DNA from 2 places in the Cupriavidus sp. H39 genome. Region 2 is predicted to be linked to the other one. Evidence: riboswitches for the same ligand, from Rfam matches in the RefSeq annotation. Region 2 holds a riboswitch; the other holds the start of a gene.
What was found. Region 2 has a riboswitch for glycine ahead of ACOCMH_RS01250 (D-amino acid dehydrogenase). Riboswitches for the same ligand answer to the same signal wherever they lie in the genome.
Positions count from the first base shown of each region.

Region 1: another riboswitch for glycine. It lies ahead of gcvT (glycine cleavage system aminomethyltransferase GcvT); the one in region 2 lies ahead of ACOCMH_RS01250 (D-amino acid dehydrogenase).

Region 1 is NZ_CP189848.1:106,707-113,795, forward strand. Features, by position in the region: gene ACOCMH_RS16020 (UvrD-helicase domain-containing protein) at 1-1,617, opposite strand, end outside; gene ACOCMH_RS16025 (glycine zipper 2TM domain-containing protein) at 1,904-2,131, shown strand; glycine riboswitch at 2,207-2,293, shown strand; glycine riboswitch at 2,315-2,439, shown strand; gene gcvT (glycine cleavage system aminomethyltransferase GcvT) at 2,535-3,674, shown strand; gene gcvH (glycine cleavage system protein GcvH) at 3,784-4,164, shown strand; gene gcvP (aminomethyl-transferring glycine dehydrogenase) at 4,263-7,089, shown strand, end outside.
Region 2 is NZ_CP189846.1:163,501-170,589, reverse strand. Features, by position in the region: gene ACOCMH_RS01255 (class I SAM-dependent methyltransferase) at 1-322, opposite strand, end outside; gene ACOCMH_RS01250 (D-amino acid dehydrogenase) at 553-1,863, opposite strand; glycine riboswitch at 1,879-1,998, opposite strand; glycine riboswitch at 1,999-2,097, opposite strand; gene ACOCMH_RS01245 (TonB-dependent receptor) at 2,349-4,583, shown strand; gene ACOCMH_RS01240 (sialidase family protein) at 4,588-5,841, shown strand; gene ACOCMH_RS01235 (TlpA family protein disulfide reductase) at 5,838-6,347, shown strand; gene ACOCMH_RS01230 (DUF3597 domain-containing protein) at 6,378-6,845, opposite strand.

The DNA.
Region 1 (7,089 bases), on a different replicon from region 2:
CTCGCCCTCCGTCCCCTCGGGCTTGGTGCCCTTGCGCTTGAGCCAGTCGAGGAATTCCAGGGTATTGGTCCAGCGCGACTGCGCCTGCCGTTCGTCAAAACTGTCGTACAGGTAGGCCTCGTAGTGGATGCCTGCCATCAGGTCGTCGAGCACCTCGGTGGCCGGGTCCTTCGCGGCACGGTCGGCCAGCCGCACCATCGATTCGCAGAACACGCGCAGCGGTTCGAGCTGGCGCGGCTGCAGCTTGCCCTCGATGCCGCCCATCATGGCCGCCTCGAACAGCGACACCTTGGCCTGGCCGGCAAACGTGCCCAGCACTTCCAGCGTGGTGTTGCCGACGCCGCGGCGCGGCGTGGTGATGGCGCGGATAAAGGCGGGATCGTCGTCGGGATTGGCGATCAGGCGCAGATAGGCGCAGATGTCCTTGATCTCGGCCTTGTCGAAGAAGCTCTGGCCGCCCGACAGCACGTAGGGGATGCGCTCGCGCCGCAGGATCTGCTCGAACAGCCGCGCCTGGTGGTTGCCGCGGTACAGGATGGCGTAGTCGCGGAACTGCGCGCGGCGCTCGAACTTGTGCGCGGACAGGCGGAACACTACCGACTCGGCCTCGTGCTCCTCGTCGTTCATCGGGTGGATGGCGATCGGGTCGCCCATGCCGTGCTCGCTCCACAGCTTCTTGTCGAACAGCTTGGGATTGTTAGCGATGACGGCGTTGGCCGCTTCCAGGATGCGCACGGTGGAGCGGTAGTTCTGCTCCAGCTTGATCACCTTCAGGTCCGGGAAGTCGGTCTGCAGCCCGCGCAGGTTGTCCAGCGTGGCGCCGCGCCAGCCGTAGATGGCCTGGTCGTCGTCGCCCACCGCGGTGAACGCCGGCGCGCGCAGGTGCGAGCCGCCCGCGAGCAGCTTGAGCAGCTGGTACTGGCAGGCGTTGGTGTCCTGGTATTCGTCGACCAGGAAGTAGCGCAGGCGGTTCTGCCACTTGAGCCGGACCGCTTCATTGCGCGCGAACAGCTCCGCGGGCAGGCGGATCAGGTCGTCGAAATCCACGGCCTGGTACGCGTTCAGCGTGGCGACGTAGTTGCGGTAGACCAGCGCGGCCTGGTGTTCGTCGGCATTACCGGAGACCGCGGCCTGCGCGATCGCGGCCTCGGGGTCGACCATGCCGTTCTTCCACAGCGAGATCGTGCTTTGCACGCCGCGGATCAGCTTCTTGTCGGTGGTGCCCAGCTGTTCCTGGATCAGGCCGAAGCAGTCGTCCGAATCCATGATCGAAAACTGCGGCTTCAGGCCGACGTGCTCGGCTTCCATGCGCAGGATCTGCACGCCCAGCGAATGGAAGGTACAGACCGTCAGCTGCCTGAGCGGGATGCGCTTGCCCTCGCGCGTGGTCTTGCCCTCCATCAGCTTGGCGATGCGCTCCTGCATTTCCTTGGCCGCCTTGTTGGTAAACGTGACGGCGGCGATATGGCGCGGCTCGAAGCCCTTGTCCTCGATCAGATGCGCGATCTTCTGCGTGATCACCCGGGTCTTGCCGGAGCCCGCGCCGGCCAGCACCAGGCAAGGCCCGTCCAGGTAGCGGACGGCTTCGGATTGGGCGGGGTTCAGGCCATGGGTCATGCGGGAAGGCGCTTTGGGGGCGGCAAGGGATTCGATCGGAAAGGGCGGCGAGGCAGGCGGGGCGCGCCGCATCCCGTCAACAGGACCGGCGGCAAAGCTGCCGATGTTAACACGCACGCGGTGGCAGGTCAGTCAGCGTAATCCGCGTGCGCAGGGCTGTTTGTGTCACCGGCGTAACACTTCGTAAAGCCCGGAGCCGATTGCGCAATACGACGCTCTAACAAGTGTGTCCCTCGGCCTGTCGGAGGACTTGGGCATGCATAAATCATCACATCGGAGCCAAACCATGAAATCCCTGCAAGCTTTGACCAAGGTGACCCTGATCGGCATGACGGTCGCGGCCTTTGCCGGTTGCGCGGACATGACCCCGAAGCAGCGTAATACCGCCATTGGCGCGGGTGCCGGCGCCGTCGGCGGCGCCGTCCTTACGGACGGCAGCGCGCTGGGTACGCTGGGAGGCGCCGCGGTGGGCGGCGTCATCGGCAACGTGGTCACCGACGACAAGAAGAAGTAAATCCGGCCACGCAGCACCGGGTACGGCAGGCTCCGGCGGTGGTTTGACAAAGGCCGGGGCCTCCCGTACATTGCGCGCATCCGACCGGGAGAGCGCGCAGAACTGCGCCGCCGAAGGGGTATCACCCGAAAACTCTCAGGCACCACGGACCGGTCGGATCGGCATGCAACATGCACACGATGCATGCCGCACTCTGGAGAGCGGCACCCGCCATTCGTGGCGAGCGTGCCCACCGAAGGGGCGCGCGAGGATGGGATCGACCCGGTCCGCCTCGTAATCTCTCAGGTATCGAGGACAGAGGGGTCATCCGCTGCAGCGGATTGCCTGGCATCACGGCCAGGTGATCGTTGCGGCGGATGACCCTTTTTTGTTTTCGCCAACCGAGACTGCCCCCGAGGATCCCATGACGCTCCAGGCCACGCCCCTCAACGCTATCCACCGCGCCCTCGGCGCCCGCATGGTCGACTTCGGCGGCTGGGACATGCCGGTCAACTACGGCTCCCAGATCGAAGAGCACAACGCCGTGCGCACCGATGCCGGCATGTTCGACGTCTCGCACATGTGCGTGGTCGATCTCGCCGGCCCCAATACCCGCAGCTTCCTGCGCGGCCTGCTGGCCAACAACGTCGACAAGCTGCAGACCCCCGGCAAGGCGCTCTATTCGTGCATGCTCGACGAGAACGGCGGCGTCATCGACGACCTGATCGTTTATTTCTTCGCCGAGGACCGTTTCCGCCTGGTGGTCAACGCCGGCACCGCGGTGGGCGACATCGACTGGATCCGCGCCCGCAACGACGCCACGGGCAGCGGCGTGACCATCACCCCGCGCCGTGAAGACGTCGCGCCGGAAGGCGTGCAGCCGCTGGCGATCGTCGCGGTGCAAGGGCCCAACGCCCGCGCCAGGGTGTGGAGCACCTTCCCCTCGACCCAGCCTTCCGATGCGCTCAAGCCTTTCAACGCCGTGGTGGTGCAGGACCCCGCCCTGGGCGAAGTGATGGTGGCGCGCACCGGCTACACCGGCGAAGACGGCTTCGAGCTGGTGCTGCCGGCAGCCAGCGTCGCCGGCCTGTGGGAAAAACTGAATGCCGCGGGCGTGCGCCCGGCCGGCCTGGGCGCGCGCGACACGCTGCGCCTGGAAGCGGGCATGAACCTGTATGGCCAGGACATGGATATCAACGTCTCGCCGCTGGACGCGGGCCTGGCGTGGACCGTCGACCTGCAGAGCGAGCGTGACTTCACCGGCAAGGCGGCGCTGGCCGCCAACGGCCAGCAGCAACAGTTCCTCGGCCTGATCCTGCGTCCGACGGAAGGAAAAGCGGGCGGCGTGCTGCGCGCCCACCAGAAAGTCATTACCCCCGCCGGTGACGGTGAAATCACCAGCGGCACCTTCAGCCCCTCGCTGTCGCAATCGATTGCGTTCGCGCGCCTGCCGCTGGGCGTGAACGTGGGCGACACCGTGCAGGTGGAGATCCGCGACCGCAAACTCAACGCGACTGTGGTTAAACTGCCGTTTGTGCGTCATGGCAAGGCACTCGTGAGCTAAGGGAAAGCCCCGCTCACCCAACGGTCGCCCTCGCCTGCCGGCGCGTCATGCAATTCGCGCCGGGCAGGCATCACCCAACAAGAAACAGATCTGAATCCGGAGAACCTTCATGAATTTCCCCGCTGACCTCAAGTACACCGAGTCGCATGAGTGGGTGCGCGTCGAAGCTGACGGCACGCTCACCATCGGCATCACCGACCACGCCCAGGATGCGCTGGGCGACATCGTCTTCCTGGAACTGCCTGAAGTGGGCAAGTCGGTCGGTGCCGGCGACGCGCTGGCCGTGGTGGAATCGGTGAAGGCGGCGTCCGACATCTACGCCCCGGTGGCCGGTGAAGTGATCGCCGTCAACGAGGCCGCCACGGCCGCGCCGGAAAGCGTCAACGCCAACGCCTTCGACGCGTGGCTGTTCAAGCTCAAGCCGGCCAATGGCGACGACGTCAACGGCCTGATGTCTGCCGACGCCTACAAGGCCAGCGTCGGCGCCTGATCGCCCGCCGGTCCCGCGCCAGGGATCGGCACACCGCATTCGCGGCGCCGCGGCACGGCTGACCACCTGCCGCTGCGCCCACCACGAGGTTCTTGCCCATGAACGCCCCGCTGCCCATGAACGCCGCCCAAGCAACCCGGCCCACGCTGGCCGAACTGGAGGCGCGCGACGCCTTCGCCGCCCGCCATATCGGCCCCGATACCCCCGAGCAGCAGCACATGCTGAAGGCGCTCGGCTATGACAGCCGCGCCGCGCTGATCGACGCCGTGATCCCCGCCGCCATCCGCCGCCGCGACGGCATGCCGATGGGCGAGTTCACCGAGCCGCTGAGCGAAGAGGCGGCGCTGGCAAAGCTGCGCACCCTCGCCGGCAAGAACAAGGTACTGAAGAGCTTTATTGGCCAGGGCTACTTCAACACCATCACGCCCGGCGTCATCCTGCGCAATATCTTCGAGAACCCGGCCTGGTACACCGCCTACACGCCCTACCAGCCCGAGATCTCGCAGGGTCGCCTGGAGGCGATGCTGAACTTCCAGCAGATGGTCACCGACCTGACCGGCCTGGACATCGCCAATGCGTCGATGCTGGACGAAGGCACCGCAGCGGCCGAGGCCATGACGCTGCTGCAGCGCGTGAACAAGCACGACTCGAACACCTTCTTCGTCGCCGACGACGTGCTGCCGCAGACGCTGGAAGTGGTGCGCACGCGCGCGCTGCCGCTGGGCATCGAAGTCAAGGTCGGGCCCGCCGCCGATGCCGCCGCCGCGGGCGCCTTTGGCGTGCTGCTGCAATACCCGGGCGTGAACGGTGACATCAACGACTACCGCGCCATTGCCGAGGCCGTGCACGCCGCCGGCGGCCTGGTGGTGGCCGCCGCCGACCTGCTGGCGCTGACCCTGATTGCCGCCCCCGGCGAATGGGGTGCCGACGTGGCCGTGGGCAATTCGCAGCGCTTCGGCGTGCCGCTGGGCTTTGGCGGCCCGCACGCCGGCTACATGGCGGTGAAGGACGCGTTCAAGCGCTCGATGCCGGGCCGGCTGGTGGGCGTGACCATCGATGCGCAAGGCAACAAGGCCTACCGCCTGGCACTGCAGACGCGCGAGCAGCATATCCGCCGCGAGAAAGCGACCTCCAACATCTGTACCGCGCAGGTGCTGCTGGCGGTGATGGCGTCGATGTACGCCGTCTACCATGGCCCGCAGGGCCTGAAGCGCATCGCGCAACGCGTGCATCGCCTGACCGCGACCCTGGCCGCGGGCCTGGAAGCGCTCGGCTTCGCGCGCACCAACGCCAGCTTCTTCGACACGCTGACGCTGGAAACCGGCTTCAACACCGATGCGATCCATGCCGCCGCCACCGCGCGCGGCATCAACCTGCGCCATGCCGGCGCCACGCGCGTCGGCATCTCGCTGGACGAGACCGCCACCCGCGCCGACGTGATCGCATTGTGGGAGATCTTTACGCAAGGCAAGCCGCTGCCGGCCGAGGTGGACTTCGACAAGCTCGAGGCCGCCGCGGACGATGCCTTCCCGCCCGCGCTGGCGCGCACCAGTGCCTACCTGACGCACCCGGTCTTCAACACGCACCACGCCGAGCATGAAATGCTGCGCTACCTGCGCATGCTGGCCGACAAGGACCTGGCGCTGGACCGCACCATGATCCCGCTGGGCTCGTGCACGATGAAGCTGAACGCCACCAGCGAGATGATCCCGGTGACCTGGCCCGAGTTCAGCCAGATCCACCCGTTCGCGCCGCTGGACCAGACCGTGGGCTACCGCGAGATGATCGACCAGCTCGAGGCCATGCTGTGCGCCGCCACCGGCTATGCCGCGGTCAGCCTGCAGCCCAACGCCGGCTCGCAGGGCGAGTACGCGGGGCTGCTGATCATCCATGCGTATCACGCCAGCCGCGGCGAAAGCCATCGCGACATCTGCCTGATCCCGTCGTCGGCGCACGGCACCAACCCGGCGTCGGCGCAGATGGCCGGCATGAAGGTGGTGGTGGTGGCCTGCGACGAGAACGGCAACGTCGACCTGGACGACCTGGCGAAGAAGGCCGGGCAGCACAGCCAGAACCTGGCGGCGATCATGATCACCTACCCGTCCACGCACGGCGTGTTCGAGCCGGGCGTGCAGCAGATCTGCGAGATCGTGCATCAGCACGGCGGCCAGGTGTACGTCGACGGCGCCAACATGAACGCGATGGTCGGCACCGCCGCGCCGGGGCAGTTCGGCGGCGACGTGTCGCACCTGAACCTGCACAAGACCTTCTGCATCCCGCACGGCGGCGGCGGCCCGGGCGTGGGCCCGGTCGCGGTCGGGGCGCACCTGGCGGACTTCCTGCCCAACCAGGACAGCGTCGGCTACCGCCGCGACGAGCGCGGCATCGGCGGCGTGTCGGCGGCGCCGTTCGGCTCGGCCAGCATCCTGCCGATCTCGTGGATGTATATCGCGATGATGGGCTCGGCCGGCCTGACCGCCGCCACCGAGAACGCGATCCTCGCGGCCAACTACGTCGCCAAGCGCCTGGCGCCGTACTACCCGGTGCTGTACACCGGCCAGCATGACCTGGTCGCGCACGAGTGCATCCTGGACCTGCGTCCGCTGCAGAAGGAAACCGGCATCAGCAATGAAGACGTGGCCAAGCGCCTGATGGACTACGGCTTCCACGCGCCCACCATGAGCTTCCCGGTGCCGGGCACACTGATGATCGAGCCGACAGAGTCCGAAGCGCTGCACGAGCTGGACCGCTTCATCGACGCCATGATCGCGATTCGCCAGGAGATCGGCCGCGTCGCCGACGGCACCTTCGACCGCGACGACAACCCGCTCAAGCACGCGCCCCACACCGCAGCGGTGGTGACCACCAACGAGTGGACCCACCAGTACACGCGCGAGGAAGCCGCCTACCCGGTGGCGTCGCTGC
Region 2 (7,089 bases):
CTGCGGCGCATTCCAGTGTTTCGATATTCTGAAGACCGGCACGCGCGGCATTTCGGCGGACATGCTCCAGCATGGTGCCCGATAAATCACAGGCAACCACTTCGCCGTCGGCACCCACTCGCATTGCTGCCTGGATGCTCTGGCTCCCGGCACCGCAAGCGAGATCGAGAACGCGCATACCCGGCCGGATACCGGCCATATCCATGAGCGTGTCCGTGGCGCCCGAAAGATTGGTGGCGAACACATGCTCCCACTTCGCCCAGCCGGGTGCTGCCGATTCCCACGTATTGCGAAGATTGGATTTCACCCTGCTGTCGGTCATCTGTACGCTCCTCAGGACCCACCGCCGTTTGTACAGGAGCATTGTATTGCGCAAGCGATCGTGTGGGTCCTGTCGTGCAGCGCCCGTTGGTTGGCCTCCACGCAGAAGGCTTTCATTCTGCGCACAATTGGAGACTGCGCGGGTGAGTGAGTGCCTTCCTGAACGAATCCAACGGCTGAGTGGCCATTTGTTCGGCTCCGGTCTTGCCCTGACCCTCTACCTTCGCATCATCAGATCCCGCCCGCCGCCATGGCAGCGCCCGGCACTACCGCCGGCGCCGTTCCCAGTGCCTGGTCCACAACGCCCGCCACCATGTCCGCCGTCACCGCCGACAAGGTCCACCCCAGGTGTCCATGGCCGGTGTTGTAGAAGATGCAGGCCGCGCGACCGCGCCCCACGCGCGGCAGCATGTCGGGCATCATTGGCCGCAGCCCGGCCCACGGCACCACGCTGCGCGTGCTGACGCCGGGGAAGCACTGCTGCACCCAGTCCACCAGCGGGCGGATGCGGTCGGCGCGGATATCGCGGTTGGTGCCGTTGAACTCGGCGGTGCCGGCAACGCGGAAGCGGTCGTCGCCCAGGCGGCTGGTTACCAGCTTGGTTTCGTCGTCTAGCAGGCTGACCACCGGTGCCGCGGCGCGGCTGGCGTCATCGGTCAGGTTGACGGTGATCGAATAGCCCTTGACCGGATAGATATTGACGCGGTCGCCCAGCCCGGCGGCCAGCGCGCGGCTGGCGGTGCCGGCGCAGATCACGGCGCCGTCGAAGGTGGAACTGGCGGTGTCGTTGTCGTCCTGCACGGTGACGGTGGCATGCCGTCCGTCCGTTTTCACCGCGCGCACGTCCTGGCCGTACAGGCAGCGCACGCCCAGGCGCGCAATGGCGGCGGCGAGGCCGCTGGTGAACTTGTGGATGTCGCCGGTGGAATCGCTCTCGGTGAAGTAGCCGCCATAGTAGGAGCCTGCCAGCGTCGGCTCGATCGCCCGCATCTCCCCGGGCGTCACCGCGCGCCGCTCCAGGCCGCCTCGCGCCAGCAGCGCGGAGACCCGGCCGGCATGCTCGAAGCCGGCCCGGTCGCGATAGATATGGAGGATGCCGGCCCGCTTCAGGTCGAAGTCGATGCCTTCCTGCGCCGCCCAGGCAAACAGGTGCTCGCGCGCGGCGATGGCCAGGCGCGCGGTTTCGATGGTGTTGCGGCGGTAGTGGGGAATCGACGCGATGAACTCGGCGAACCATGACAGCTTGTGCCAGCTGGGCCGGGGATTGACCAGCAGCGGCGCATCATTGCGCAGCATCCATTTGATGCCCTTGACGAGGGTGGACCAGTGGGTCCAGACCTCGGCATTGGAGGCGGAGAGTTGCCCGCCGTTGGCGAACGAGGTCTCCATGGCGGCATAGCGGTGCCGTTCGAACAGCGTGACGGAGAATCCGCGCCGGGCCAGCGCGTAGGCCGTGGTAACACCGGTGATGCCACCGCCGATGACAGCGATCGTTTTCATGATCTGCAGGATCCAGGAACGTCTGAGGGTAGGAGTCCGCACGCAACATGCGTGAAGGACGCCCCCTCTGTTCTGGACCTGAGAGATTCACGACGCCTGGCCGCGGGGGCGGGGCGCGCTTGCTCCTTCGGTATGCCGGGCTGACGATGGCGTCCGGCATTCTTCAGAGTGCACTGACGGGTGATGCCGGTCCTTTTGCCTGAGAGTTTCCGGGGCGGTTGCTCCTTCGGCGCCGTGCGCGGCGGGCGCCGCGACGGTCTCTCCCTGCATCACGCTGGCTGGATGCCAGTCGGGGCAATGTAGTGACAAGGCCGTGCATTGGGTATGCGGGTTAACGCTGAGATTGCCGGCGGCCCGCGTCGCTATGTCGCATCGGCGCCAATCGCCTCGCCCCATAAAATGTCAGCGCTCGCTATCGGGGAGGCGCGGGAGGCGCCTGATGCTGCGCAGGACAGCGAGCCAAAAAGACGACAACAAGGTTTCCAGTGAAGAAAAATCGCATTGCGCTCGCGGTTTCGGCGGTGCTGATGGGGCCCCCCGTTGCGGTCGCCCAGGCCGTGGATGCGCCCGAGCCGCTGCAGGAGGTGGTGGTCTCGGCCAAATCGGAGTCCGGCGAAACACCGGCGATCCCGCCCAACACGCCCGCGCCCGCCTACGGCATCCGCAGCACCCGCATGGCCGACTTCAACGTGGTCAATACGGAAGACGCGCTCAAATACGCGCCCAACCTCGCCGTGCGCAAGCGCTTTATCGGCGATATGAATTCGATCATCTCGGTGCGCAGCACCAGTTCGCGCCAGTCGGCGCGCGGGCTGGTCTATGCGGACGGCCTGCTGCTGTCCAACCTGCTGGGTTCGGATTTCAGCTTCCCGCCGCGCTGGTCGCTGGTCAATGCCGCCGAGATCGAGCGCATGGACGTGCTGTACGGCCCGTATTCGGCGCTGTATCCCGGCAACTCGCTGGGCGCGACGGTGCTGATCACCACGCGCACGCCGGAGAAGTTCGAGGGCGATGCCGGCGTGCAGCTGTTTGCGCAGCGTTTCGGCCTCTATGGCACCCATGACAACTTCAACGGCGTGCATGCCAACGCCTATGTGGGCGACCGCGTCGGCGCGTTCTCGTGGCTGGTCAGCGTGGACCGGCAGGACAGCAAGAGCCAGCCGCTGAGCTTCTATACCGCGTCGCGCTCGACGCGACCAGCGGGCGCGGCGGACATCCCGGTCTCGGGCGCCTATTTCGACCGGGACCAGAGCGGCCGCGATCGCGTGGTGATGGGCGTGAACAGCGAAGGCATCACGCACACGGTGCAAGACCAGCTCAAGCTCAAGCTCGGCTACGACATCACCAGCACGCTGCAGGCCCAGTTCACCGCCGCCTACTGGCAGCAGGACCGCTCCAATTCCACCGGCAGCTACCTGCGCGATGCCAACGGCAACGTGGTCTCGGGCGGGCCGGTGAATATCGGCGGCTACCAGTATGTGATTCCTGCCAACGCCTTCGCGCCGGGCAACGGCGAGGACGCGCGCTGGCTCTACGGGCTGTCGCTGCGCACGCGCAATCAGACCGGCTGGAACTTCTCGGGCGTGGCCTCGCTGTTCGATGTCAGCAAGGACGTGAGCCGCAGCGCCGGCACCGCCGGCAACGGACCGGGAACGGTGACCTATGGCGATGGCACCGGCTGGCGCACGCTCGACCTGAAGGCCGACTACCGCCCGCAGCGGTTGCAGGGCGGGCATTGGGTCACGGTCGGCTACCACTATGACAACTACCGGCTGAGCAACACCAGCTACGACACCTCTGACTGGCGCGCGGCCACCATCACCGCGTTCAACAACGCCTTCGCCGGCAAGACCGAGACCCAGGCGCTCTTTGCGCAGGACGCCTGGTACTTTGCCGAGGACTGGAAGCTGATTCCCGGCGTGCGCTACGAGCACTGGCGCGCCTATGACGGCAGCCGCAGCCAGCCGGGCGTGGCGGTCGGCTATCCCGTGCGCAGCGAATCCAACTGGTCACCCAAGCTGACGCTGGAGAAGGCGTTCGGGCAGGACTGGCTGGGCCGGTTGTCGCTGGGCCAGGCCTATCGCTACCCGACCGTCAGCGAGCTGTTCCAGGGCCGCATCACTGGCACGGCGCTGATCAACAATGACCCCACCCTGCGGCCCGAGCGCTCGTTCTCGAAGGACCTGACCTTCGAGCGCACGGTCGATGCCTCGAACTTCCGGGTCTCGCTGTACGAGGACGATATCCGCGATGCGCTGGTCAGCCAGACCAACACCACGGTATTCCCCACCGTCACCAGCTTCCAGAACGTGGAGCGGGTGCGCACGCGCGGCATCGAGCTGGCCTATGACGGGCGCGACGTGCTGGTGAGCGGCTTCGACCTGTCGGCCAGCGGCGCCTACAACCATTCGAAGACGCTGGAGAATGCCAACAACCCGGCCTCGGTGGGCAAGTATTTCTACCGCATCCCGAAGTGGCGCGCCAACCTGGCGGGCACCTATCGTTTCGCGCCGGCGTGGGCCGGCACGCTGGCCATGACCTATTCGGGCCGGCAGTACAATACGCTCGACAATTCGGACACCAATCCCGATACCTTTGGCGGCACCAGCAGCTTCCTGACCTTCGACGTCAAGGTGACCTACAAGCCCGCGCGCAATGTGCGGCTCGGGCTTGGCATCGACAACCTCACCGACCAGCGCTATTACGTCTACCACCCGTACCCGGGCCGGACGTTCTACGCCGAGGCAAAACTTTCCTTCTGAGCCCGTGAACACGCTGACTTCCACCCTGCCAGGCACCCGTCCCGCCGTCCGCGTCATCCTTGCCGGGCTGGTCGCCTGCGTCGCGGTGGCGGCCGCCGCCAGCGCGACCGCGCAGACGCACGGCAATCATGCCGGCCATGGGGGCCAGGCCAGGGCCGTGAAGACGAGCGAACTGGGCACCGGCGCCGCCTTCGACCGCGACGGCAAGCTGTGGATTGCCTACAAGGACGGTCCCCATGTTGCCGTGCGGTCGTCGACGGACTACGGCCGCAGCTTCGGCCCGGCGCGGCATGTCAACGGCACGCCGGAGCTGGTCGCCGCCGATCATGAAAGCCGCCCCAAGGTGGCCGCCGGGCGCGATGGCGAGATCTACGTCACCTGGACCCAGCCGCTGCCCACGCCGTGGACGGGCTTTATCCGCTTTGCGCGCTCCACCGACGGCGGCAACACCTTTGCCGAACCGCTGACGGTGCATGCCAACCGCGACCAGATCGCGCATCGCTTCGACGCCATCGCGGTGGATCCGGCCGGGCGCGTCTTTGTCAGCTGGATCGACAAGCGCGACGTGGCCGCCGCCGAGGCGCGCAAGCAGCCGTATGCCGGCGCCGCGATCTACTACGCCGTGTCGTCCGATCATGGCAAGAGTTTCCAGGGCGACTACAAGATCGCCGACCAGTCGTGCGAATGCTGCCGCATCGTGTTGTCGCCCACGCCGGATGGCCGCATGCTGGCGGTGTGGCGCCATGTGTTCCCGCCCAACGCGCGCGACCACGCGCTGGCGCTGCTGGGCGCCGACGGCAAGGCCACGCCGATGCAGCGCGCCACCTTCGACGACTGGCGCATCGACGCGTGCCCGCACCACGGCTCTGGGGCTTCGGTGGCGCCCGACGGCACCGTGCACATGGTGTGGTTCAGCGTGCGCGAAGACAAGCCGACGGTGTCGGTGGGGCGCTGGCGCGACGGCAAGCTGCAATCGCAACGTCCGCTGGAGGATGCGCGCGCGCAGCATGCCGATATCGTCGCGCTGAACGACAACGACATCGCGGTGGTGTGGAAATCGTTCGACGGCCAGCAAACGCGGCTCGCCGCCATGCTGTCGCACGACGGCGGCAAGACCTGGCAGACGCGCAAGCTGGCCGGTACCGAGCGTGATTCCGACCAGCCGCACCTGCTGCAGCACGCCGGCCGCGCCTACGTGCTATGGCGCACGGAGGCCGAGGGCTTCCGTGTATTCGCGCTCGGGCAGGAGGGCGCATGATGCGATCGCGCCGCCAACTGCTCGCCGCCGCCGTTGCAACATTGGCGCTGCTGTCCGGCACGGCCCATGCCGCCGGTCCGGCCGCCGACCGTGTCGCGGTGTTCGATTCGGCCAATGCCGCGCGCCTCGCCGCCAGCCAGGGCGGCAAGCCCTTCGTGCTGGTGGTGTGGTCGCTGGATTGCGTCTATTGCAAGCGCAACTTCGACGCCCTCGGCAAGCTGCGTGCACGCCATCCGGCGCTGCGCGTCGTCACGCTGTCGACGGACAGCGCCGACGCCCTGCCGCAAGTGCGGCAGGTGCTCCAGCGCGTCAGCCTTACGCGCAATGCGTGGGTGTTCGGGCATGAGCCGCAGGAGCGGCTGCGCTATGCGGTCGACCCCGACTGGATGGGCGAGATGCCGCGCACCTACTTCTATCGTGCCGATGGCCAGCGACAGGGCGTGTCCGGCGTGATCAGCGACAACGACTGGGACCGGCATCTGCGCTGGGCCGGCATCGCGGGCTGAACCGCCGCGTCGCCAGCCCGGCGCCGCATTTCAGGACAGTTCCTTGGGCAGCTTGCCGCCGTTGGCGGCCAGTTCCTGCATCAGGCGCTTGTGCAGCCAGACGTTCATCGCGGCGGAATCGTTCATGTCGCCGCTGTAGTGCAGCTCGCGCGCGAGTTCCTTGCGGTGTTCCAGGCTGCTGTCGATGCCAAGCGCCTTCATCGCATCGACAATGGACGTGCGCCAGTTCAGCGTCTGCCCGCTCTCTTGCACCAACCGGTCCATGATGGCCTCGACATCGACGCCTGACAGCGGCGCGGCTTGCGCTCCGGCGGGCGCACCCGTCGTGCCCTGGACGTTGCCGCCGGCGGGCGCCGTGCCGGTGCCGGAGGTTGGCGCGGTGCCGGCCGGCGCGCCGGCCGAAGTCGGCGACCCGGCGGCGGGTGTGCCCGCGGTGGTGGTGGCAGCGGGCTTGTGCTTGCCCAGCAGCTTGTTGAGGATGTCCTTGAAGATGCTCATGGCGGGCTCCTGAAAGGTGGATCGTGGCAGCAAGCCCTTGCAGGTTCCGGGCCACCGTTGCTGCGCGTTGCTGCCGCGCGGTTAGCACACGCCGTTTGTAAATGGTGCGTGTATCGGCACGGGCTTCCACGCTTCAGCCGCCGGTATTGGCTGCGTGCCGCATGCCTTGCCCTGTTTCCGGATTGGTAGTTTCCCCACTCTGCCGGCATTGCCCGTAGCGCTATCATTCGCGCCTATTGGTTCA